3 regions of the Nesterenkonia sp. AN1 genome follow, and region 2 is predicted to be linked to each of the others. Evidence: riboswitches for the same ligand, from Rfam matches in the RefSeq annotation. Region 2 holds a riboswitch; each other region holds the start of a gene.

Region 1 (7,657 bases), on a different contig from region 2:
CCCGGAGCGAACGCCTTGATCGCCAGGTGGAGCATCACCACCGAATCCTTGCCGCCGGAGAAGAGCATCGCGGGGCGATCGAACTCCGCCACGACCTCACGGATGATATGGATCGCTTCGGCTTCAAGTCGTGCCAGCACCGCGGTGCCCGCAGGTGCCGGCGGAGCGGTCGGTGCCTCAGCGGAGAGAGCACTGGTCATGAGGGGGCCTTTCGGTATGGTCAGGCGGGGCAGAGGATGGTCGGTCAGACGACGCCGCCACCGCCGGGGAGTCGGTGGAGCGTCTGCAGGGCTGGGGGCGCCCCGCGGCGGGTGCGGCTAGGCCGTCGCCTCGGTGGTGTGGATGCCGCATTCGACCTTCCCGGATCCGGCCCAGCGGCCCGAGCGAGGATCCTCCCCCGGCGCCACCGGGAGGGTGCAGGGCTTGCACCCGATGGAGGGGTAGCCGTTGTCGAGCAGCGGGTTCACCGGCAGGCCGTTGCGCTGCGAATGCTCCACCAGGTCATCGAAGGTCCAGGTGGCCAGCGGGTTGACCTTGATCAGGCCATGCAGTTCGTCCCAGGTGACCAGGGGCGTGTCGACCCTGGTGGGTGCCTCGTCGCGGCGGACGCCGGTGAACCAGAGCCGGTAGCCGGTGAGCACCTCGCCCAGCGGGTCCATCTTGCGCATCCGGCAGCAGGCGGCCGGATCGGTCTTGAAGAGGTCCTTGCCGTGGACGCGGTCCTGCTCGGCCACGCTGAGCCGGGGCAGGACATCGACGACGGTGACGTCGAGCGCGCGAGCCACCTCATTGCGTGCAGCGATGGTCTCCACGAAGTGATATCCGGTCTCCAGGAACAGCACGTCCACACTGGGAAGCTGGTCGGCGACCAGGGCCGGCAGGACCGAGTCCTGCATGGAGCAGGCCACCGCGACCTCACGGGCGGAGAAGTTCTCGGCCACCCAGGCGATGACGTCCTCAGCGCGGGACTCCACGCCCAGCGCCTCAGCCCCGGATGCGGCGAGTTCTCGGGACGCGTCGGCGCTGGTGGTGAGGTCGGTGCTGGAACTGGCGGTTCTGGTCGAGCTGACGCTGCTGGTGGAGCGGCTGGTGCTCGGGGTCGGGTCCGTCATGAGACCGCCCCCTTCGCGGGTTCCTGCAGCTGCGGCTCTGGTTCCTCCAGCTGCAGCTGACCCTCCTCCACCCGGTGGGCCCAGGCTGCGAAGGACTCGCTGGAGCTGTCCCGGGTGCGCAGGTAGCGACGGATCAGCGCCTCGGTGTAGTCGACCAGCCCCTCCACGGTGACCTTCAGGCCGCGGACCGTCCGACCGAGCCCTGGATCCTCCCGATCGGAGGAGGCCAGCCCTCCGCCCAGGTGGACCTGGAAGCCGGGCGTCTTCTCGCCGTCGGGGTCGGGCAGCAGCTGTCCCTTAAGCCCGATGTCGGCGGTCTGAATGCGGGCGCAGGAGTTCGGGCAGCCGTTGATGTGCAGGGTGAGCCGCTCGGGAAGCTGATCGGCCACGTCCGCGAGCCGGATCTCCAGTGCGGAGATCGTCTTCTGGGCGGTGGTCTTGGTCTCCACGATCGCCAGCTTGCAGAACTCGATGCCAGTGCAGGCCATCGTGGATCGGCGGAAGACGGTGGGATCGGGGTCGAGACCCAGGTCGCTCAGCCCGGCCTTGACCGTGGCCAGGTTCTGCTCGGGCACGTCGAGCACCACGAGCTTCTGGTGCGGGGTGGTGCGCAGCCGGTGAGACCCGTTGGCCTCCAGCAGCTCGGCCAGCTTCACCAGCAGCTCCCCGTTGACCCGGCCGACGACGGGAGCGGCGCCGATGTAGTAGCGCCCGTCCTTCTGCCGGTGGACGCCTACGTGGTCCCCTGGGCGGCTCGGCGCGGGAGCAGGCAGCCCGTCCCGGAGCCGGTGGCCCAGGTATTCGTCCTCGACGACCTGCCGGAACTTCTCCGGGCCCCAGTCATTGAGCAGGAACTTCAGTCTGGCCTTCTGCCGCAGCCGTCGGTAGCCGTAGTCGCGGAAGACCTGGGTCACCGCGTGCCACACATCCGGCGCCTCGTCCTCGGTGGTGAAGACCCCGAGGCGTTCGGCGAGCCGGGGGTTGGTGGAGAGTCCCCCGCCGACCCAGACGTCGTAGCCCGGGCCGTGTTCGGGGTGGACGACGCCGACCAGGCCGAAGTCGTTGATCTCGTGGACCACGTCCTGGCTGGGGTGTCCGGTGATCGCGGTCTTGTACTTGCGTGGGAGGTTCGAGAGCGTGGAGTCCCCGATGTAGCGGCGGGCGATCTCGGCGATCACCGGAGAGGGGTCGATGATCTCTTCTGCGCAGATCCCAGCCACGGGAGAGCCCAGAATCACCCGCGGAACGTCTCCGCAGGCCTCCGTGGTGCCCAGGTCCACGGACTCGAGGCGGCGCCAGATCTCCGGGACGTCCTCGACCTGCACCCAGTGCAGCTGGATGTTCTGCCGGTCGGTCAGGTCCGCAGTGTTGCGGGCGAAGTCCACGGCGATCTGACCGACCACGCGCAGCTGCTCGGTGGTCAGTGCGCCGCCGTCGATCCGGACCCGGAGCATGAAGTACTTGTCGTCGACCTCCTCCGGGGGCAGCGAGTTGTGCGCACCGGCGGGGACTCCGGGGCGTCGCTGGGTGTAGAGGCCCCACCAGCGGAAGCGGCCGCGCAGGTCATCGGAGTGGATCGAGTCGAAGCCCTCCTTGGAGTAGACCTGTTCGATCCGCTCGCGGACGTTCAGGCCGTCGTCGGCCTGCTTGAGCTCCTCGTTGTGGTTCAGCGGGTCCTTGCCGTCGATCTTCCACTGGCCGTTAGGCCGTGGGGATGAACGGTCGGGCCGCCTGCTGGCGGCGGTCGTGGTAGCTGTATCGGTCGACAAAATGCCTCCATCGTTCCCGGCGTGAGCACCCGGCATGTGCATGCGGTTCCGGGTTGCTGCGGCGTCGTCGAGCCAGGTCTCTCAGCCGCTCTGGATGGTTGGTCGCCCTCGTGCGGTGCGATACTCCACACTAAAATACAAACCTGAACTTATCAAATATATGTGTCATTAAAGTTCATGGACGAAGAGTGGGGTGAACTGTGCGGTCTCCCCCGTGGACCCACTGGCCGAATCCTCCGGGGAAGAGCACCGGGTCGAAGCCCGCAGCGCTGAGCGCGAGCACCGCGTACGCGGAGTGGACTCCGGAGGCGCAGTAGCAGTAGACGGGGACCCCGGGCTTCACCCCGAGCTCCAGGTAGCACTGCTGCAGCTGGGCAGCCGGGAGCAGCCGTCCATGGTCGTCGACGTTCCCGGCGACCGGCGCGTTCAGCGCCCCCGGGATGCGCCCGTCACCGGCGTAGCGCTGGGCGGATCGGGCGTCGATCAGCTGCGCCTCGGATCCGAGGGCCGCGATCTCACCCAGGTCCGCGGTCTTCATCGCCCCGAACCTGATCTCCGCCTCCGTGGCCTCAGGCAGCTCGAAGCCCTCAGCGAGGGCATGCCCGGCCTGGACCCAGGCGCGCAGCGAGCCGTCGAGCACCCGCACATCGGCAAGGCCCGCATGGCGCAGCAGCCACCAGGCGCGCGCCGAGGAGAAGTTCTTCAGGTCGTCATAGACCACCACGGTGTCCTCCGGACCAATGCCCCAGCGGCGCACCGACTCCTGGAACGCGGCAGGGTCGGGCAGCGGATGCGCGCCATCCCCTGCGGGCCGGTCCGGGGTGCTGAGCTCGTATTCCAGGTCGACGAACACCGCACCCGGGATGTGCCCAGCCAGGTATTCGGGAAGGCCCTCCGGGCGGTCTTGCCGCCATCGGACATCGAGCAGCGTCAGCGGCGCACCGGTGCGCTGGAGGGCGCGGAGCTCCTCCACGGTGATGCTGACCTCGGGCAAGGTGGGCACGCCGGTCATGACGCCTCCTGCGGCTGGGGTGCGGAGGCCGGCACGGGCACGGCTTTGGAATACCGCTCCAGCACGAGGTCGACGAGCTGCGCCGGAGCCGTGGGGCGACCGGAAGCCAGCAGCGGCTCGGCGGTCAGGTCGGCGCCGGCCGATTCGAGCAGCGTCTGGAAGTAGCCCGGGGCCAGCAGATAGCTCGCCACCACCACGCGCCGCCCAGGGTGCTCGGCGCGGGCACGCGCCACCGCCGCGGTGACGCTGGGCTGCGCGAAGGAGAGATAGGACTCGTGGACCTCGACTCCGAGATGGCTCCCGAGCATCGCGGCGGCGGTCTCGCAGTCGCGGACCGCCGAGCCGTCGGAGGAGCCTGCCGCGCCGAGGATGATGATGTCCCGGTCGGGATCGGCGCCGATCTCCCCCAGCCGATGAGCCAGCAGCTCGGTCAGTCGACCATCGGGGCCGAGCGCGCGGCACAGCGTGGCCGGTCGGGTGAGGTTCTGCATCGCCTCGCGCAGATCCACGTTGACGTGGAACCCGGTGGAGAGCAGCAGCGGCACGATGGTCGCACCCATGCCCGCAGGAAGGCTGCCCAGGGTGGCGTCAACGTCGGGCTGCTGCACGTCGACGTGGCCGAGTCGCACGGTGGGCGGGCTCGCCGGTGGAATCCCTGGCGAAGTCTTGGGCGGGGTCTCGGAAGAAACGTCCGGTGGAGTCTCGGATGGACTCGCAGGTGACCCTGGGGCGTGGAGCCGGTGGGCGACGTCGTCGATGAGCTGACGCACCACGGCCTGGCCGCGCTTCGATGAGGTGCCGTGGGAAATGCCTACGAGCGCTGTTGTCTGTGTTCGCATAGGTGCACAGTAGTGGCCGACACCAGAGGGTGCACCATTATGAACATTGATATGAACGTTTATTTCCTGGTGCGCCGGTCAGCGCGGTGTGAGCAGCGCCGCGGCTAGCCCCGGCCCTCGGCGAATCCGGTGAAGCGGTGCGCCACCGCGGCTCCCCCGTCGGGCTCGGTGGTGACCACCATGATCGTGTCGTCTCCGGCGATGCAGCCCAGTACCTCTGGGATCCCGGCGTGGTCCACCGCGCTGGCCAGGAACTGGGCGGCTCCGGGCGGAGTGCGCAGGATGACCAGGTTCGCGCTGGGCTCGGCAGAGACCAAGAGGTCCTTGCACAGCGCGATCAGCCGCGCCGTCGTCGTCGCGTCGGTCTGGTCGGCCTGCAGCTCACGGTCATGTCCGTCGGAGGGCACCGCATAGATCAGCGCACCCTGGGCGCCGCGCACCCGGGCGGCGCCGATCTCCACCAGGTCCCGCGAGAGCGTCCCCTGGGTCACCGTGACCCCGGCGTCGGCGAGGCGTTCGGCCAGCTCAGCCTGGGACCGGACCTGGGAGCGGGAGATCAGCTCACGGATCTTCGCGTGCCGCGCGGTCTTGGTGGTCGGTGCCATCTCAGCGTTCCCCTGCCCGGACCAGTTCCGCGGTCTGCGCGTCGGCGAGCCCGGAGCGCACCAACAGCCAGGCCATCAGCGCCTTCTGCGCGTGCAGCCGGTTCTCCGCCTCATCCCAGACCACCGACTGCGCCCCGTCGAGGACCTCGGCGCTGATCTCGACTCCGCGGTAGGCCGGAAGGCAGTGCAGGACGACGGCGCCCGGGTCGGCATGCGCCATGGCCGCCGCGTCGACCCGGTAGTCCCCGAAGAGCTCGAGTCGCTGCTGCTTCTCCTCCTCCTGTCCCATCGAGACCCAGGTATCGGTGGCCACCGCCTCGGCGCCGGCCAGCGCCTGGACCGGATCGGTGGTGATCAGCACCTTGGCCCCGGTCTGCTCGGCGCGGGCCTGGGCGGCGTCGATGATGCGCTGCTCAGGCAGGTAGCCGGCGGGGCCGGCGATGCGGACATCCATGCCGGCGTTGACCCCGGCGAGCAGATAGGAGTTGGCCATGTTGTTCGCCGCGTCGCCCAGGTAGGCCAGGGAGCGACCCTGTGTGCCGCCGAGATGTTCGCGCAGGGTCAGCAGATCCGCGAGCAGCTGGCAGGGGTGGTAGTCGTCGGAGAGTGCGTTGATCACCGGGACCGCGCTGTGCGCCGCCATCTCCTGAAGCCCGGACTGGGCAAAGGTGCGCCAGATGATCAGGCTGACCATCCGGTCCAGCACTCGGGCGGTGTCGGCGATGGTCTCCTTATGGCCGAGCTGGGACTCCCCGGGGTTCACCACCAGCGGGGTGCCGCCGAGCGCGGAGATCCCGGCCACGAAGGAGAACCGGGTCCGGGTGGAGGTCTTGTCGAAGAAGACCGCGGCGGTCTGGGGCCCGGCCAGGGCCTTGATCGCGTAGGGGTGGGCCTTCATATGCGCCGCGAGGGTCAGCACCTGGTCCAGTTCGGCGGGGCTGAGGTCCAGGTCGGTGAGGAAGTGGCGGACGGTCATGAGGTGCTCCTGCGGTGGATCTCGGGAAGGGCATCGACGAACTGCTGGATCTGCTCCGTGGTGATGATCAGCGGCGGGGCCAGGCGCAGCGTGGACGGGCCGGTGGCGTTGATGATGAAACCCGCCTCCAGGGCCGCGGCGACCATGGCAGGCGCCAGCGCCTGACCGGCGGCGGCCTCCAGGTCGAAGCCGATCAGCAGCCCATGGGCTCGGACCTCGGTGACGAAGTCGAGCTCGGCGAGCCGGGCGGCCGCGTAGGCGCTGACCTCCCGGACCTGATCCAGCAGGTCGGTGGATTCGATCACGTGCAGCGTGGCCAGCGCGGCGGCGGTGGCCGCAGGGTTGCCGCCGAAGGTGGTCCCGTGCTGGCCGGGGTTCAGCAGCGTGCTGGCGTGTTCCCCGAAGGTGAGCATCGCCCCGATCGGGAACCCACCGCCGAGGCCTTTGGCCAGGGTCATCGCGTCCGGGATCACCGGGGAGGAGTCTGACAGGGAGGAGTCTGACGGGGCGGAGGCGAACCATGAGCCGGTGCGGCCGATGCCGGTCTGCACCTCATCGAAGATCAACAGCGCCCCGGCGGCGCGGGTGATCTCCCGGGCGGCCTGCAGGTATCCGGCCGGGTGGCCGTGGACACCGGCTTCACCCTGGACGGGTTCGATGATCACCGCAGCCACGGTCTCATCCACCGCGGCGCGCAGCGCCTCGGCATCCCCGGCGGGCACCCATTCCACGCCGCCGGGCAGCGGTTCGAAGGGTTCCCGGTAGCTGGGCTTGTGCGTCATCGCCAGTGCGCCCATGGTGCGTCCGTGGAAGCCGTGCTCCAGGGCGATGATCCGCGGCCGGTCCTGGCCGCCGTGGCGGCGTGCCAGCTTGAACGCGGCCTCATTGGCCTCGGTGCCGGAGTTGGTGAAGAACGCCTTAGAGCCGGTGGGGGCCTGGGCCAGGTGCAGCAGCTTCTCGGCCAGCGCGATCTGGGTCGGGCTGGTGAAGAAGTTCGAGATGTGTCCCAGGGTGCTCAGCTGGGATGAGACCACGCTGGTGATCAGCGGGTGGGCGTGGCCCAGCGCGTTGACCGCGATCCCGCCGAGCAGGTCCAGGTACTCCCGGCCGTCGGCGTCCCATACCGTGGCGCCGGAGCCGCGGACCAGGACGCGCTGCGGAGTGCCGAAGACCCCGAGCAGCGACGCGGTGTAGCGCGCCAGCAGCGCCTCACCGGGTTCCGCCGCGAGCGCCGCACTGTTGAGATCGGCGCTGGTGAGATCCGCGCTGTTCAGGTCAGCGCTGGTGAGGTCAGCGCTGTTCAGATCAGCGCTGTTCAGGTCAGCGGCCTGAGCCTCGGGGGTG
Region 2 (7,657 bases):
GCCAAGCTCCTGGCTGGATCTGCAGGGGGAGCGCGGATCGGAATGCACCGGGGTGGATCGGTGCGGCCTGGGCCGGACCAGCGGTGAGGCGTCAGACCTGAGCCCGGCGCATCGGTGCGTGGAGAGTGCCGGTCAGTGGCTGTGTGAGTCCACGCCGAGACCGGAGAAGAGCTCGCCGCGCAGTGCAGCGAGCTCTGCGGAGGCGCGATCTCGTGGCCGCTGCCCGGGCACGCTGAGGAGCCGCGCGATCGTGGCGCCCTCGGCGGGATGTGGTTCTGCCAGGTCCGGCCCCAGGAGCAGCACCCGATCGGCCAGCTGCAGCGCCTCGTCCACGTCGTGGGTGACCAGCAGCACCGTGGTCCCGGTCTGGGCATGCACATCCAGGAGCAGGTCCTGCATCTTCAGCCGGGTGAGCGCGTCCAGGGCGCCGAAGGGCTCATCGAGCAGCAGCACCCCGGGGCGGCGGGCCAGGGCGCGGGCCAGTGAGGCGCGCTGCGCCATGCCCCCGGAGATCTCCCGGGGTCGCAGCGAGGCTCGGTCATGCAGCCCGACCAGCTTCAGGAGCTCATCCACGCGCTCACGGCCCTCGGCCTTGGAGAGGCTGCGCGGCAGCCCCAGGCTGACGTTCTTGTGGATCGAGCGCCAGGGCAGCAGTCGCGGCTCCTGGAATCCGACCGCGGTGCGCTCGTCGTAGCGCTGCACCGGGGAGCCGTTGATCAGGATCTCACCGGTGTTTCCGGTATCCAGGCCGCCGACGGCCCGCAGCAAGGTGGACTTGCCGCAGCCCGAGGAGCCCAGGATTGCGAGCACCTCGCCGGGGGCGACCCGCAGGCTGACATCGCGCAGCACGGTGCGCGAGCCGAATGCCCGGCCGACGCCAGAGAGCTCGACGTCGAGAGAGGTGTAGTCCCGCCGACTCGGCGCTGCCGTCTCGGGCGGGGCGCTCGAGGCTTCGGCAGGTGCTGCTGCGGAGGTGGCGGTCAGGGTGGAGGCAGGCGAAATCATCAGAGGATACTCCCATCGATCCTGGCGGTAGCACCCGGCGAAAAGACACCCTTGCAAAGGTGTCCCTCCCTGGGTTGCTGCGGCGTCGACGAGCCAGATCTCTCGGCCGCTCGGGATGGTACGCGGTTCACCCTACGCCCCGACCAGGAATTCCATCAACGTCAAGTTCATCTGGTGAGATAAAACGCAACACCGAAGCGGACTTGACTTCCACACTATGTTCACGCCTACGGTGAAGACGTTCAACCATCCAGAGCGACTGAGAGATCTGGCTCGAAGACGTCGCAGCAACCCGGAGGGCTTCATCGCCTCCGCCGGGTGCTAACGCCAGGACCGATGGAGCATGCCTCATGATTTCCCTGTCCCATGTCTCGACGACCTTCGCCGCCCGCGGCCGAGAGCCGCTGACCGCGGTCGATGACGTCAGTCTCGAGGTGCCGCGCGGCAAGATCCAAGGGATCATCGGGTTCTCCGGAGCCGGCAAGTCCACCCTGCTGCGCAACATCAATCTGCTGGAGCGTCCCAGCTCCGGACGGGTCAGCGTCGGCGGCACCGAGCTGACCAGCCTCTCCGACGCCGACCTGCGCCGGGCCAGGCACCAGATCGGCATGATCTTTCAGGGATTCAATCTGGTGAACAACCTCAGCGTCGCCCAGAATGTCGAGCTGTCACTGAAGTTCGCCGGGGTCAGGGACCGCCGTGAACGTCTTCGCCGGGTCGCGGAGGCGCTGGAGATCGTGGACATCACGGACAAGGCCTCGGTCTATCCCGCGCAGCTCTCGGGGGGTCAGAAGCAGCGGGTCGCGATCGCCCGGGCGCTGGCCACCAAGCCGGAGGTGCTGCTCTGCGACGAGCCGACCTCCGCCCTGGATCCCTTCACCACCGCCACCGTGCTGCAGTACCTCGCGGATGTGAACCGCGAGTTCGGCATCACCGTGGTGATCGTGACCCACGAGATGGAGGTCATCAAGGCCCTCGCGGACGACGTCGCGGTCATGGAGGACGGGCGCGTGGTCGAGGAGTTCCCCGCGAGCGAACTGCTCCGGGAAGGCTTCGATCCGCGAACCTCCATCGGAAAGTACCTGCTCAGTGACGGCATTCGACTGGACCGCAGCGGCGCGGGTGCAGGTCTGCCAGGTCCCGGTGAGGACGAGCTGGACCAGCATGACCAGCAGATCCCGCAACAGGCCCAGACGCACCGCGCGCAGCACGCCGCGCTGGCCGGGTCGACCGGGGGTGTGCACTGATGAATCTCATCATCGAGCGGCTCCCCGAGATCAACCAGGCCATGCTGGAGACCTTCGCGATGATCGCGGTCGCCATACCGCTCGCGGTCCTGCTGGGCACCCCGCTGGGCATCTGGCTCTTCGTCCACGCCCCCGACGGACTGGCGCCGCGGCCACGCTCCCACGCTCTCGTCTCTGGGGTGGTGAACATGATCCGGTCCTTCCCGTTCCTGATCCTGCTCATCGCGATCATCCCGTTCACGCGATTCGTGGTGGGCACCTCGGTGGGCACCGCCGCGGTGATCGTGCCGCTCACGATCAACGCCATCCCGTACTTCGCCCGCCTGGTGGAGCAGAACATCACCCAGCTGGGCTCCGGGGCGGTGGAGGCCTCCCGGGCGATGGGCGCCACCCGCGCACAGATCATCCGCAACGTGCTCCTGGTCGACGCGAAGCCTGGGCTGATCGGCTCGATCACCATCACCACGGTCAGCTTCATCTCCTATTCGGCGATGTCCGGACTGGTCGGCGGCGGAGGCATCGGAGACCTCGCGATCCGCTACGGGTACTACCGCTACGAGACCCCCACCATGATCGCCGCCATCGTGCTGATGGTGCTCCTGGTGACCCTGGTGCAGTTCACCGGCACCCGGCTCGCCCGGGCCTCAGACCGGCGCATCACCGCCTGACCGGCAGTCGCGCCAGCACGCAGAAGAAGACCGCACCACACCGCCAGGGCGGGCCTGCGACCTCGCGCCCGGCTCCTTCCCGCACACCCTCTGGGCCCCTGCGGCCCAGCCAGAGAAAGCAGCTCAAACCCATGAATCCTCCACGCCCCGCGATCCTCGCCGGAGCAGTCCTCTCCGCCGCCGCCCTGAGCCTGACCGGCTGCGGGCTGGTGGAGGACGATTCCACCATCAGCATCGTGGTCACCGAGTCCGCACCCTTCCAGGAGCCCGCCGAGATCGCCGCCGGGCTGCTCGAGGAGCAGGGCTACGAACTGGACATCACCTATATGACCGATATCGTCCAGCCCAACCAGGTGGTCGATCAGGGCGAGTTCGAGGGCAACTACTTCCAGCACCTGGCGTATCTGAACAACTTCAACCAGTCCAATGACACGGCGGTCCAGCCGCTGTTCTCGGTCTACTACGCCCCGGCCGGCCTGTTCTCGCTGGAGTATGACTCGCTGGAAGAGCTGCCCGACGGAGCCGAGATCAACCTGCCGGTGGACCCTTCCAACAACGGCCGGGCGCTGCAGCTGCTCGCCGATGAGGGCCTGATCGAGATCGACGAGAGCGTCTCGATCATCGACCTGACCCAGAACGACATCACGGAGAATCCTCGGGACTTCCGATTCGTGGAGACCGACCAGCAGTCCGCCGCGCAGGTGCTGCCCGATGTGGACGCCGGCTTCGCGTTCGTCCGGCTGATCGCCGAGGCCGACCTCGACGTGGAGGAGACGGCACTGAGCATCGAGGACGGCCGCGAAGAGGTGCGCACCCCGTTCACCTGCGTGGTCGCCGTCGGACCAGACGGGGTCAGCGATGAACAGGCCCAGGCGCTGCAGGACGCCTTCCAGTCAGAAGAGGTCCAGCAGTGGTTCGAGGACTACCAGGGCGGGGTCATCGACTTCGAGGACTTCATCACCATCGACAACGCCGAACAGATCTGGACGGACTTCAGCGCATGAGCACCTCCAGCGCCCCCACACTCTCCCGGCGTCGAGTATTGAGCGGCTCACTGGGCCTGGCCGCTCTGCTCGGCGTCGGGAGCCTCACCTCCGGCTGCGGGCTCCTCGGCGGAGCCGGCTCCGCGCGCACGCTGCGCCTGGTGGTCACCGAGAACGCACCCTTCCAGGAGCCGACCCAGCTTGCCGAACGCATCCTGGAGGCCGAGGGCTGGGAGTTCGACGCCACCTACGTCACCGACATCATCCAGCCCAACCATGCGGTGAGCAACGGCGAGTACGACGTCAACTTCTTCCAGAACATCAGCTACCTGCGCCAGTTCAACGAGGACAATGACTTAGACATCGAACCGATCTTCTTCATGTTCGAACAGCCCTCGGGCATCTACTCCCAGGGCTACGACTCCCTGGAGGAGATCCCCGAAGGCGCCCAGATCGCACTGCCGGTGGACACCGCGAACAACGGACGCGGGATACGCCTGCTGGCCCGCGGCGGACTGATCGAGATCGACGAGTCCAAGCCGGTCGCCGCGCTGAGCGTCCGCGACATCACCGCCAACCCCAAGAACCTGCAGTTCATCGAGGTGGACCAGCAGTCCGTGGGGCAGATCTACTCCGACGTCGACGCCGTCTTCGGCTTCGCCCGGCTGCTCGCCGAGATCGATGTGCTCCCCGAGGAGGTGCTGATCATGGAATCGGCCGAGGAGGCGCTGCCCTTCGCCCTCGCCGTCTGCGCCCGCCCGGGCTTCCGAGACGAGGAACCCGAGCGCTACCAGGCGCTCAAGGTGCCTACCACTCCGCGGAGGTCCGTGAGTGGTACGGCGAATACCTCGACGGTCTGCTCACCCCGGCCTTCGACCGAGACATCGACGCCGCATGGGAGCAGGTGAACGGATCATGAGTCGCAGCATTCCGACCGAGCTGCTGAGCCGGATCAGGGAAGGTGCCGTGCAGCGGGAGCTGGAACGGACCCTGCCCTTCGAGCAGGTCGGCTGGCTCGACGACGCCGGGTTCGGCGCGCTGCGCGTACCGGTCGAGTTCGGCGGCGAGGAGCTGAGTCTTCAGGAGCTGATCACCGAGGTGATCGCGCTCGCCGAAGCCGATTCCAACATCGCCCACCTCTACCGGGGCCACTTCGGGTTCGTCGAGTCACTGCGCTTCCAGCCGGCGCCGGTGCGTGAGCTCTGGTACGACCGAGTGCGCCAGGGCGCCACGGTGGGAAACGCCTCCACCGAGAAGGGCGGCAACGCGCTGGGCAGCCTCAACACCCGACTCGACCGCGACGAGCACGGCGCCGCGCTGCTCACCGGAGAGAAGTACTACTCCACCGGCACCATCTTCTCCAGCTATACCCGGGTCTCGGCCGCCCAGGCTCTTGAGGGGGAAGGGCGGCGCTTCGCGGTGGTGCCCACCGATGCCCCCGGAGTGACGCTGCTCGATGACTGGGACGGCTTCGGGCAGAAGCTCACCGGCACCGGCACCACGCTGCTGGACTCGGTCGCGGTGGAGGACCTCGCGGTGCTCGCACGCCGGCCCGGGGACCACGAATCGGTCCATGAGGCGGCGTTCTTCCAGCTCTACCTGCTCGCCGTGCAGGTCGGCATCGCCAGGGCCGCGCTGGCAGACGCCACCTCCACCCTGGCCCGGCGCACCCGCACCTTCAACACCTCCACCGCGGGGCAGGCCTTCAGCCAGGACCCGCTGATCCAGCAGGTGGTGGGTCGGATGTCCTCGAAGGCCTTCGTGGCCGAGGCCGCGGTGCTCCAGGCGGCCCGCACGCTGGACCGGGCGCTGAGCGCAGGCCTGCAGGCCGGCACCGGGGACCCCGGATTCGAGGGTGAGCCCCCGCGTGCGATCCACCAGGCGGAGATCGCCGTGGAACAGGCCCAGGTCAGTGTGCCCGAGCTGGTGCTGGCGGTGACCTCGGAGCTCTTCCAGACTGTGGGCGCCTCCGCCACGCTGCGCACCAAGGCGCTGGACCGGCATTGGCGCAACGCGCAGACCATCGCCACCCACAACCCGATCGTCTTTCGTGCCCGCTCGCTGGGCGAGTACGAGATCAACGGCACCGTGCCCCAGGGGCTCAACGCCATCGGCGAGGCCAAGGAGAGCTCATGACCATCCATTTCAACGCCTTCGACATGCTGGTCCCGGTGCACCAGTCCCCAGGCCTGTGGCGCCACCCAGAATCCCGGATCGAGGAGTTCGACACGCTCGAGTACTGGACGGAGCTCGCCCGGACCGTGGAGCGCGCCGGATTCTCCTCGCTGTTCCTGGCTGACATCCCCGGGGTCTATGACGTCTATGGCGGCAGCGCCGAGGCCGCGGCCCGCGGCGGAGTGCAGTTTCCGCTGCTGGACCCTCAGGTGATCGTGCCCGCGCTGGCGGCGGCCACCACGCATCTCGGCTTCGGGCTGACCGCCTCGGTCACCTATGAACCGCCCTACGCGCTGGCCCGACGCTTCGCCACCCTGGATCATCTCACCCGGGGTCGGATCGCGTGGAACATCGTCACCAGCTACCAGGACTCCGCGGCGCGCAATCTCGGACTTGCCGCACAGATCCCGCACGACGAGCGCTATGACCGCGCTGATGAGTACCTCGAGGTGATGTACAAGCTCTTCGAGCATTCCTTCGAGGCGGATGCGGTGCTGGCGGACAAGTCCACCGGGGTCTTCGTGGACCCGGAGAAGGTCCACCCGATCGAGCATCAGGGGGAGTGGTTCAATGTGCCTGGTGAGATGCTCACCCATCCGGGGCCGCAGCGCACGCCGCTGCTCTTCCAGGCGGGCTCCTCGCCTCGGGGTCAGAAGTTCGCGGTGGACCACGGCGAGGCGATCTTCGTGATCAGCTCCTCCCCGCAGCGGCTGGCGACCCAGGTCTCCGGCACCCGGAACGCCCTGCTGGAGGCGGGCAGGGATCCCGAATCTGTCCGGTTCTTCGCCATGGCCACCATCATCGTGGCCGAGACGCAGGAGCTGGCTCAGGCCCGGCTCCGTGAATACCGCGAGTACGTGGACACCGCCTCGGCGCTCGCGCTCTTCGGCGGGTGGACCGGGGTGGATCTCTCGGGGCTGCAGGAGGACGACGTCCTCACCGACGTCACCACCGAGGCGAACCGGTCGGCGCTGGCGATGTTCACCAAGGACCCGACCCGGCGCTGGACCGTGCGCGATGTCGCGGAGTTCGTCTCCATCGGTGGGCGGGGTCCGTTGATCGTCGGGGACCCGGTGCAGGTCGTCGATGAACTGGTCCGGTTCAAGGAGCTCTCCGGGGTGGACGGGTTCAACATCTCAGCGGCTGTGCGTCCCGCGGACTTCGAACGCTTCGAGACCTTCGTGACTCCGGAGCTGCAGCGCCGCGGCCTGCTGCCACAGCGCCCCGAGACCCCGGTGACGCTGCGTGAGACGCTGCTCGAAGCAGGGCCGCACCTGGGCGCGGATCACCCCGCGCGCCGGGCCCATCACCGGGAGGCGCGCAGCAGAATCTCCTCGGCGATCGCGCCGGCGACGTCTCTGGGCTCCCCGTAACCGGGCAGATGCGCGAGGCTGATATCGGCATCGGGCAGCACCGCCACCACGACGGCGCCCTCCGCGGACTCCAGGTCAGGGACCTGGAGATCCACGGCGGCGGCGAAGAGCCCGGGGACTGCCATGACTGCGTCCACCGCAAGCTCGTGCAGCGCATCGGGCAGCGTGGCAGTCACATCGATGGTCAGCCCGCCGGCCGAGATCGC
Region 3 (7,657 bases), on a different contig from region 2:
CGGCGGGGCCACGCCGAAGCCGAGGAAGGCCAGTCCGGAGGCCCAGACGATCGATTGGCCGATGCCCAGGGTCAAGATCGCCAGCAGCGGACGAAGCGCATTGGGCAGGATGTGTCGGTTCAGGATCCGCCAGGGTGAATGTCCCAGCGCCTCGGCGGCCTGCACGTATCCCGAGTGGCGCACGGCGAGGATCTGTCCGCGCACCATCCGGGTGTAGCCGGGAGCGGTCCCCAGCCCAACCGCAAGGATCAGCGTGGGTGCCGAGGGCCCATAGACGGTGATGAACACCATGGCCAGCAGCAGCGTCGGGAACGCGAAGAAGACATCGAGGCCACGGCCGATGAAGGCGTCCGCCCATCGCCCGCCCAATCCGGCCCAGGCGCCGAATATCACGGCAAGACCGACCCCGATCCCAGTGGCGCCCAGGCCGATCAGCAGCGACTGTCCCGCCCCGTGAACCATCCGGGAGTACAGGTCACGCCCGGACTGATCGGTGCCGAACCAGTGCTCCCAGTTCGGTGACGCCAAGGGTGCCTCGAGCCTGATGGCACGGGGATCGTGGGTGGCCAACAGCGACGGCGCGAGGCTGGCGATCAACAAGACCAGCGCGAAGACCGCGGCGATCCAGACGGTGAGCGGGACCTGACGGAGCCGGCTCTTGGGTCTGCGGGACTGCAGCGAGGAGTACAGCTGGGAGGCCACCGTCGTCGGCTTCTGGGTTGTCGAATGCTGGGTCGGTGACCGCTGGTCTGCGGGACCGTTGAGTGTGGTGGTCATTGGTTACTCCAGTTCTGACTCAGTGAGTCAGTTTCAGGCGCGGATCAACAAGGACGTAGGCGGTGTCCACCACCAGGTTTGCGATGACGTAGATGAGCGCCACGAGCATCACGACGCCGCAGACCACCGGCAGGTCACGCCCGTTGACGGCATCGACCAGCACTCCCCCAAGGCCTGGCCGGGAGAAGACGTTCTCCGCGATCACCGCCCCCGAGAAGAGAGAGCCGATGGCCCAGCCGGTCAGAGTCAGACCAGGCAGCAGCGCGTGGCGCAGCACGTGCCTGATCCGCACCCCGGTGTCGCTCATCCCGCGAGCCCGGGCGGTGAGGACGAAGGGTTCGTCCAGCGTGCGTTCGAACTCGGCGCGCATGGTCTGGCCTAGGAAGCCGGCCAACGGGAGGCCCAGGGTCAGGGCGGGAAGGACCAGTCCGAGGGGTCCCTCTCCCCCGACCACCGGGAAGAGTCCCAGGCCGAGGGCGAAGACCACCAGCAGGATGATGCCCAGCCAGTACTGGGGCAGCGCAGCGGCGGCGGCTTCGAGGCCGGAGAACAACCGGGACACCCAACCCACCCGGCGAGCCGTCAGCACCAGCAGCACCAGCGCGATGACCCAGGCGACCACCAGGGAGGAGAAGGTCAGGATGACGGTCGGCGCGATCTGGTCCCCGATGACCGTGGTGACCGGCTGCAGCAGCTGGTAGGAGACGCCGAGATCTCCACGGAGCAGACCGCCCAGGAAGCTCAGGTACTGGACGAGAAGCGGGTCTGTGAATCCGAACATCTCATTGATCGGTGCCAGCTCCTCTGCGGAGCGTTCCTGGACCTGACCCGTCTGCTGGTTCAGCAGCATGGTGGCCCGATCTCCCGGCAGAAGCGCCTGCATCAGAAAGGTCAGGGAGGCGGCTGCCCAGACGACGAAGGCGGCCCCGCCGAGCTTGCGCAGGATCAGCGAGACCACGAGTCTCGGATCGGTTCTCTGACGTGGGGAGACGGGAGTCGGATCAGCGGTGGTGGCCTGGTATGGCTCGGTGGTGGCGCTGAGTGGCGGAACAGTCATGGGTCAGCCCTCTTCTTCGGTGACGGATTCTTCAGCGCGGAAATAGGCGTCGTGGAAGACCGGTGAGCCCTGGGACTCCTCGAGCCAGACGTCACTGAGCTCATCGGAGACGGCGATGGTGTTGGTCTGGGTGTAGAGCCCGATGGCCGGGGCGAGCTCGCTGAGTTCGTGCTGCGCCTGGGAGAAATGCTTCGTGACGTCCTCCGACGTCGGAGCCTGCAGCGCCTCTTGGATCGTTGCGAAGACTCCTTCATCCACCAGGAACGTGGTGTTGGCCCCATTGGGCTGATCCTCGGTGCCTGGCCGGTAGTTGATGTTGAGGATGCCGGCGTGTGGTGAGGTCCAGTAGCCGACCTGGGCGTCATAGGCATCGGGGCCGGAGAATGCGCCGGAGGAGTTCTCTGAGGGAGTCAGCGGGCGCAGCTGGATGTCGAAGCCGGCATCGCGGGCCTGCTCCTGGAAGTTCTGGATCGCGGTGTTTCCGTCGGGGGTGACGATGGTGTTCAGTCCGTAGGTGAACACCACTTCGAGCCGTTCCCCGGCTTTGAGTCTGGTGCCGTCCTCAGCGCGCTCGGTCCAGCCGGCCTCGTCCAGGAGCTCATCGGCGCGGTCCAGGTCGAAGGGGTACTCGGTGGCCGCGTCGACGTCGTAGTCCGGGGTGCTCTGGGAGAGGTATCCGCTGGGCTCGAAGGGGACCGTGCCCAGGAATGCCGACTCGATATTGGCTTCCCGATCGGTTGCGAAGCTGAGCGCCTGGCGGACCTGCTGATCGGCGAAGGCGCCCTTCTCGGTGTTCAGGTTGATCACCACCGGACGCCCCGGGGTGATGTACTGCTCGAAGTCGAACCGTTCCCGGGCCTGTGCGATGTTGACCGCCGGCACCTCTCCGATCACGTCGCTCTCCTCGGAGAGCAGCGAGCCGTAGCGCGAGGTGTTGTCAGGGATGAAGCTCCACCGGATGCCCTCCACGTACGCCGGGCCCTGGTGCTTGGCGTTCGCGGGGGCGGAGTTGTAGTCCTCGTTGCGGACGAACTCGAGGTACTGGCCGCTCTCCCATGCCTGCACGGTGAAGGGTCCGGAACCGATCGGGGCCCTGCAGTTCTCCTCCTCGCTGCGGGTCTCCAGCGCGGTGGGCGACTGGATCCCGAAGTAGGACTGGGAAAGCGTCGAGAGGAACGGTGAGAACGGCGCGGAGAGGTGGACCTCCACGGTGTGCTCATCCACTGCGCTGGAGTCCTCGTAGAACCCGCCCAGGTGCGCGGCCGCGGTGCCGTTGCCGCCGTCGAGCCAGTGGTCGAAGTTATACGCCACGGCCTCAGCGTCCACCGGCGTGCCGTCGGTGAAGGACACGTCATCGCGCAGGGTCAGGGTCCAGACCAGCTGATCCTCCGAGACCTCCCAGTCGGTGGCGAGCCAGGGAACGATCTTGCCATCGGCGTCCTGTGAGACGAGCGAGTCCAGGATCTGGCGCGCAGTGAAGTTCTCCTGGATCCACCCGCCGTAGACGCACTTCGGCTCTTGGAGGTGTCCATATTCGATGATGCCGCCGGACTGAGGGCCGTCAGCGGGCTGCCGGTCGGCAACCTGTTCGGCGCTGACCAGGCCGGAGGTGCCACTGCAGGCGGTGAGTACGGTGGCGCTGAGGATCGCCGCAGCGCTGAGCGGGGTCCTGAATCTCTGTCTCTTTTTGGGTGCGTTCAGGTGGGGCGGGGTGGTCATGGTGCTCCTTCTCGGAGTGGTTCAAGCAGAGAGGACGTGGGCGCGAGTGGCCCGGGACGTCACAGATCAGACAGTCGCTGGGACCTGCGCGAAGGCTCCGCGGTAGCGGGCGCCGGGGTGGGTCGCGGGCAGCCGATCACGGCCGAAGAGCTTCTGCCGCAGCGTGCCCGGAGTGTATTCGCGCTGAGCCAGTCCGCGATCGCGCAGCACCGGCAGCACCTTCTCGGCGAACTCCTGGAAGGATCCGGGGATCACCCAATTGACGACGTTGACCCCGTCGATGCCGGCGGCCTGCCACGCCTCCAGCTGGTCAGCGATCTGCTCAGGCGTGCCGACGATCCGGTTGCTGCGGTTGGAACGCCAGGCGATATCCGCCACCAGCGGTTCACGATCGGTGATCGTCTTGGAAGCCCATTCGGTGAATCCGCGCCGGGTGTTGGTCTGCACGTCCTTCAGAGGCGTCTCGGGCGGGTAGACGCGTCCGTCGGGATCCACCAGGGCAGCATGCGCGAGGTAGCCGTCCAGCGAGACGAACTCTTCGGCTTCCTTGAGCTTTCGCTGCGCCTCTTCTTCGGTGTCACCGATGATGAAGCTCAGCCCCTGGAAGAACTTGATGTCCTCTGGGGCGCGTCCGGCTTCCACGGCCCGGGCACGGGTGTCTTCGATCTGCGCCTTGGCGACTTCTGGGTTCGGCGCCCCCAAGAAGACGGCTTCGGCGTTGCGTGACGCGAAGTCGCGACCAGAGACGGAGGAGCCGGCCTGGAACAGGACCGGGGTGCGCTGGGGTGAGGGTGAGGGCAGATGTGGGCCTTCCACCGAGTAGCGCTCGCCCTGGTGGTAGATCTTGTGCACCTTGGCCGGGTCTGAGTACCGGGATCCCGCGCGGTCGTTGATCACTGCACCCTCGTCCCAGGAGCCTTCCCAGAGCTTGTAGGTCACATCGACGTATTCGTCGGCCCAGCGGTAGCGCTCGGAGTGCTCGGTCAATCGCGGCATGCCGTAGTTGCGTGAGCCGTTGTCCTGCATCCCGGTGACGATGTTCCAGGCGATCCGACCCTTGGAGATGTGGTCCAGTGTGGAGATCTGCCGGGCGAACTGGAACGGGTGGGACTGGAAGACGTTGGAGGTTGTGGCCAGGCCGATGTTCTCCGTCACCACGGCGAGCGCGCCGAGCAGCACGGTTGGATCATTGGACGGGATCTGCAGGCCCTCGTTGAGGTAGACCGAGTAGTCGGCATCTGAGTCCCCGTAGTGGCCGGAGACGTCGGCGAAGAACATGGCGTCGAACTTTGCCGCCTCCAGGATCTTGGCCAGATTGACCCAGGTGTCCACATCGGTGAACTCCGTCTGGTGGGCATCCTCGCGCCGCCACTGGCCGTGATGGATGTGGCTGTTCGTGTTCATCACGAAGGCGTTGAAGTGCAGCGGAGTGGGGGCGGAGTTGCTGTCAGGCATGAGGTTTCCACGTCTCTTTCGGACCGTGGCACCGCGCAGCGTCCCGTGCTCGGGGCGGATGCGCAGGCACCGTACTTGCCCGGGACGGTTGTGACACCGGGCCGAATCATCACCTGGAGCACCCCACTACGGTGAGAGGGTTGCTGTCCGGACAGCCAGGGCTTTCGTCCGGAACTCGTGATTCCTTGGTTCAGCGTAGAACGCACTCATTCCAAGTGCAAGACTTGATCATATTTACTGACATATATCGACACGTTGAGGATGGGCTCCCTGCGACCGGAGTCGCACCCGGTCAAATCCCTGACTGACACTCAAACATCGAGCTCACCCGCATTCCACGGGTCTTCCCAGACCAGCGCGATGCACCGTAGGGTTGAACATACCTGAGCGTCGACACCGGAGTGAGTAACCGTGAGCAGCTACAGCACCGATCCATCCCAGACCACCCCCACCTCCGTTCCCCCATTAGATGAGCCGCTCTACGGCGCCACGCTGGGCCAAGCCGTGCGGCGCTTCTTCGGCAAGTACACGCACTTCAAGGGGTACGCCTCGCGCAGCGAATACTGGTGGGTGCAGCTCTTCACGAACGTCGTCACCGGCGTGATCTCGATCCCCTACCTGCGCACCTACGACCCCACCCTCGGACGCTTCGACCTGACGGAGGGCACCGGAAACGTCGAAGGCCTGGTCCTGGCGAGCGCGCTCGGCGCGTTCATCTGGGGCCTCCTGACGTTTATTCCGATGCTTGCACTGAGCTGGCGCAGGTTGCATGACGCGGGACTCCCAGGACCCACGTACTTCCTGGTGCTGATCCCCTTCGTCGGCCCAATCGTCCTTATAATCCTGATGATCCTGCCGACTCGGCCTGAGAAGCACATCCGAGCTTGGGAGTACCCGACGGAACCAGCACCCGAGGCCCAGAATGCAGGACGCACCCTCCCTTAGGCTCTCCGCCTCGTCAGTGAGACCTCAGGACTTCAGCAGCCGCTCCCGCTCGGCCTCCACGTCGTAGTCCGCGGCGGGCCAGCGCAGCTTCAGGTCTGAGAACGCTGCGATCAGCAGCTCCTGGACCGCCAGCCGGGAGTACCACTTCCGGTCCGCTCCGATCGCGTGCCAGGGGGCGTGGTCGGCGTCGGTGGCTTCCATGACCCGCGAGTAGAGCTCCTGATACGTGTCGAACTCGGCCCGCGCGTCGGCGTCGGAGGGGTCGTACTTCCAGTGCTTCTCCTTACGGTCCAGCCGGGAGACCAGCCGGTCCAGCTGCTCCTCCTGGGAGATGAGCAGCTTGACCTTGATGATGACGAAGCCCAGCCGGACCAGTTCGCGTTCGAAGAGGATCAGCGCCTCGATGCGACGCTCGATCTCTTCCGGGCTTTCGCTGCCGGTGATGCTGGGCACCAGCACATCCTCGTAGTGGGACCGGTCGAAGACGCCCACGAGACCTGGCCGCGGCAGGCGCCGGATGATGCGCTCCAGGTAATGCTCGCGCTGCTCCTCCGGGGTGGGTTTCCCGAATCCGGCCACCTCGATACCCATCGGGTCCATCGAGCTGACCACCTGCTTGACCACCCCGCCCTTTCCGGAAGCGTCCATGCCCTGCAGCACCAGCAGAATCCTCGGGCCACGGTCCAGGTTGTTCAGCGCAGTCTCCACCTCGGGTGAGAACAGCTCCTCGCGGCGGGCCTTCTCCTGCGGGGTCCGACGCGGAACCCGTCCGGCGATGGCCTTAGCGACCTCCCACTGGTCCGCCTCGGAGGCGGCGACCACATGGGCCCACATCAGCTCCTGCAGATCCGCGAGCATCGCCGAGCGTTCGGCGAGCGCCTCCTCCCCGTCGTCCTTCTTGCCCTTGAACCCGATCTTCTCGCGAGTCGGAACGTCTGCGAGCGTGAACGGGGATGGGTACTGGTTCACCCGCCAGAGCGTGCGGGGGTCGCCCTCGAACGGGGTCTTCTTCGCACCCTTGGGCCCGCGAACACCATTTAGCGGGACATCGAGCCGGTGGGCGTTGTTCTCATTCTTGGACACGGTGTCTCCTTGTGGCGGGTGACTTGCCGGCAGGCAGTGACGTCAGGGCGGACTACTAGGTTCATGCCTACCAGAGTTCACCTCCCTGGGAAACAACCCGGGATCAGTTCCTCGCCCCGGGAGGCCCCTGAGACGACGGCGGAGGTTCAGTCGACTCGGAGCGTCCAGGACTCCTCCGCGTCCTGGAGCACCAGCCGCTGCTCGACGCCGCCTGGATCCATCCGGATCCCGAGTGCCGCAACCAGCAACGTCGGCACCAACTGCGTGGAGGGGACCACCTGCGCGCCACCCTCGAGACTTTCCGTCCTGGCGGCAGGGAACATCTCCCGAGTCACGTGCACCGCGCGGTGATCCGGCGCGGTCTCCAGCGCGGACGTCACCGCCGAAGCGCTCACGCCCCGGGACACCAGCCATGCAGACACCTGATCCAGCAGCGCGAGCCCACTGGTGTGCACGGTGACCGGCCGCCCGGGCTGGGTCACGGTCCAGCCGACCCCGGTGGCTCGCACACTCAGCCCGGTTGCGACACCGGAGAGCAGGCGAGCCACCAGGGGTTTGGCGTGGGAGCTGGACAGGATGGGTCCGGCCCAGTCCTGCCGCGCCACGCCACAGCCGCCGCAC

What was found. Region 2 has a riboswitch for S-adenosylmethionine ahead of BG28_RS04710 (methionine ABC transporter ATP-binding protein). Riboswitches for the same ligand answer to the same signal wherever they lie in the genome.
Region 1: it holds a riboswitch for S-adenosylmethionine, as region 2 does, so the genes downstream of both, BG28_RS12680 (nitrite/sulfite reductase) here and BG28_RS04710 (methionine ABC transporter ATP-binding protein) in region 2, are expected to answer to the same signal.
Region 3: it holds a riboswitch for S-adenosylmethionine, as region 2 does, so the genes downstream of both, BG28_RS02610 (LLM class flavin-dependent oxidoreductase) here and BG28_RS04710 (methionine ABC transporter ATP-binding protein) in region 2, are expected to answer to the same signal.

What each region holds. Positions count from the first base shown of each region.
Region 1 is NZ_JEMO01000024.1:36,645-44,301, forward strand. It holds gene cysD (sulfate adenylyltransferase subunit CysD) at 1-200, opposite strand, end outside; gene BG28_RS12675 (phosphoadenylyl-sulfate reductase) at 318-1,112, opposite strand; gene BG28_RS12680 (nitrite/sulfite reductase) at 1,109-2,881, opposite strand; SAM riboswitch class I at 2,886-2,982, opposite strand; gene BG28_RS12685 (sulfurtransferase) at 3,057-3,893, opposite strand; gene BG28_RS12690 (sirohydrochlorin chelatase) at 3,890-4,732, opposite strand; gene BG28_RS12695 (arginine repressor) at 4,837-5,337, opposite strand; gene argF (ornithine carbamoyltransferase) at 5,339-6,313, opposite strand; gene BG28_RS12705 (acetylornithine transaminase) at 6,310-7,657, opposite strand, start outside.
Region 2 is NZ_JEMO01000006.1:172,061-179,717, reverse strand. It holds gene BG28_RS04715 (ABC transporter ATP-binding protein) at 133-1,005, opposite strand; SAM riboswitch class I at 1,015-1,127, opposite strand; SAM riboswitch class I at 1,249-1,348, shown strand; gene BG28_RS04710 (methionine ABC transporter ATP-binding protein) at 1,356-2,252, shown strand; gene BG28_RS04705 (methionine ABC transporter permease) at 2,252-2,920, shown strand; gene BG28_RS04700 (MetQ/NlpA family ABC transporter substrate-binding protein) at 3,052-3,924, shown strand; gene BG28_RS04695 (MetQ/NlpA family ABC transporter substrate-binding protein) at 3,921-4,811, shown strand; gene BG28_RS04690 (acyl-CoA dehydrogenase family protein) at 4,819-6,039, shown strand; gene BG28_RS04685 (LLM class flavin-dependent oxidoreductase) at 6,036-7,451, shown strand; gene BG28_RS04680 (hypothetical protein) at 7,385-7,657, opposite strand, start outside.
Region 3 is NZ_JEMO01000004.1:56,366-64,022, forward strand. It holds gene BG28_RS02595 (ABC transporter permease) at 1-777, opposite strand, end outside; gene BG28_RS02600 (ABC transporter permease) at 797-1,834, opposite strand; gene BG28_RS02605 (ABC transporter substrate-binding protein) at 1,838-3,553, opposite strand; gene BG28_RS02610 (LLM class flavin-dependent oxidoreductase) at 3,620-5,008, opposite strand; SAM riboswitch class IV at 5,075-5,191, opposite strand; gene BG28_RS02615 (DUF805 domain-containing protein) at 5,420-5,953, shown strand; gene BG28_RS02620 (hypothetical protein) at 5,978-7,036, opposite strand; gene BG28_RS02625 (hypothetical protein) at 7,183-7,641, opposite strand.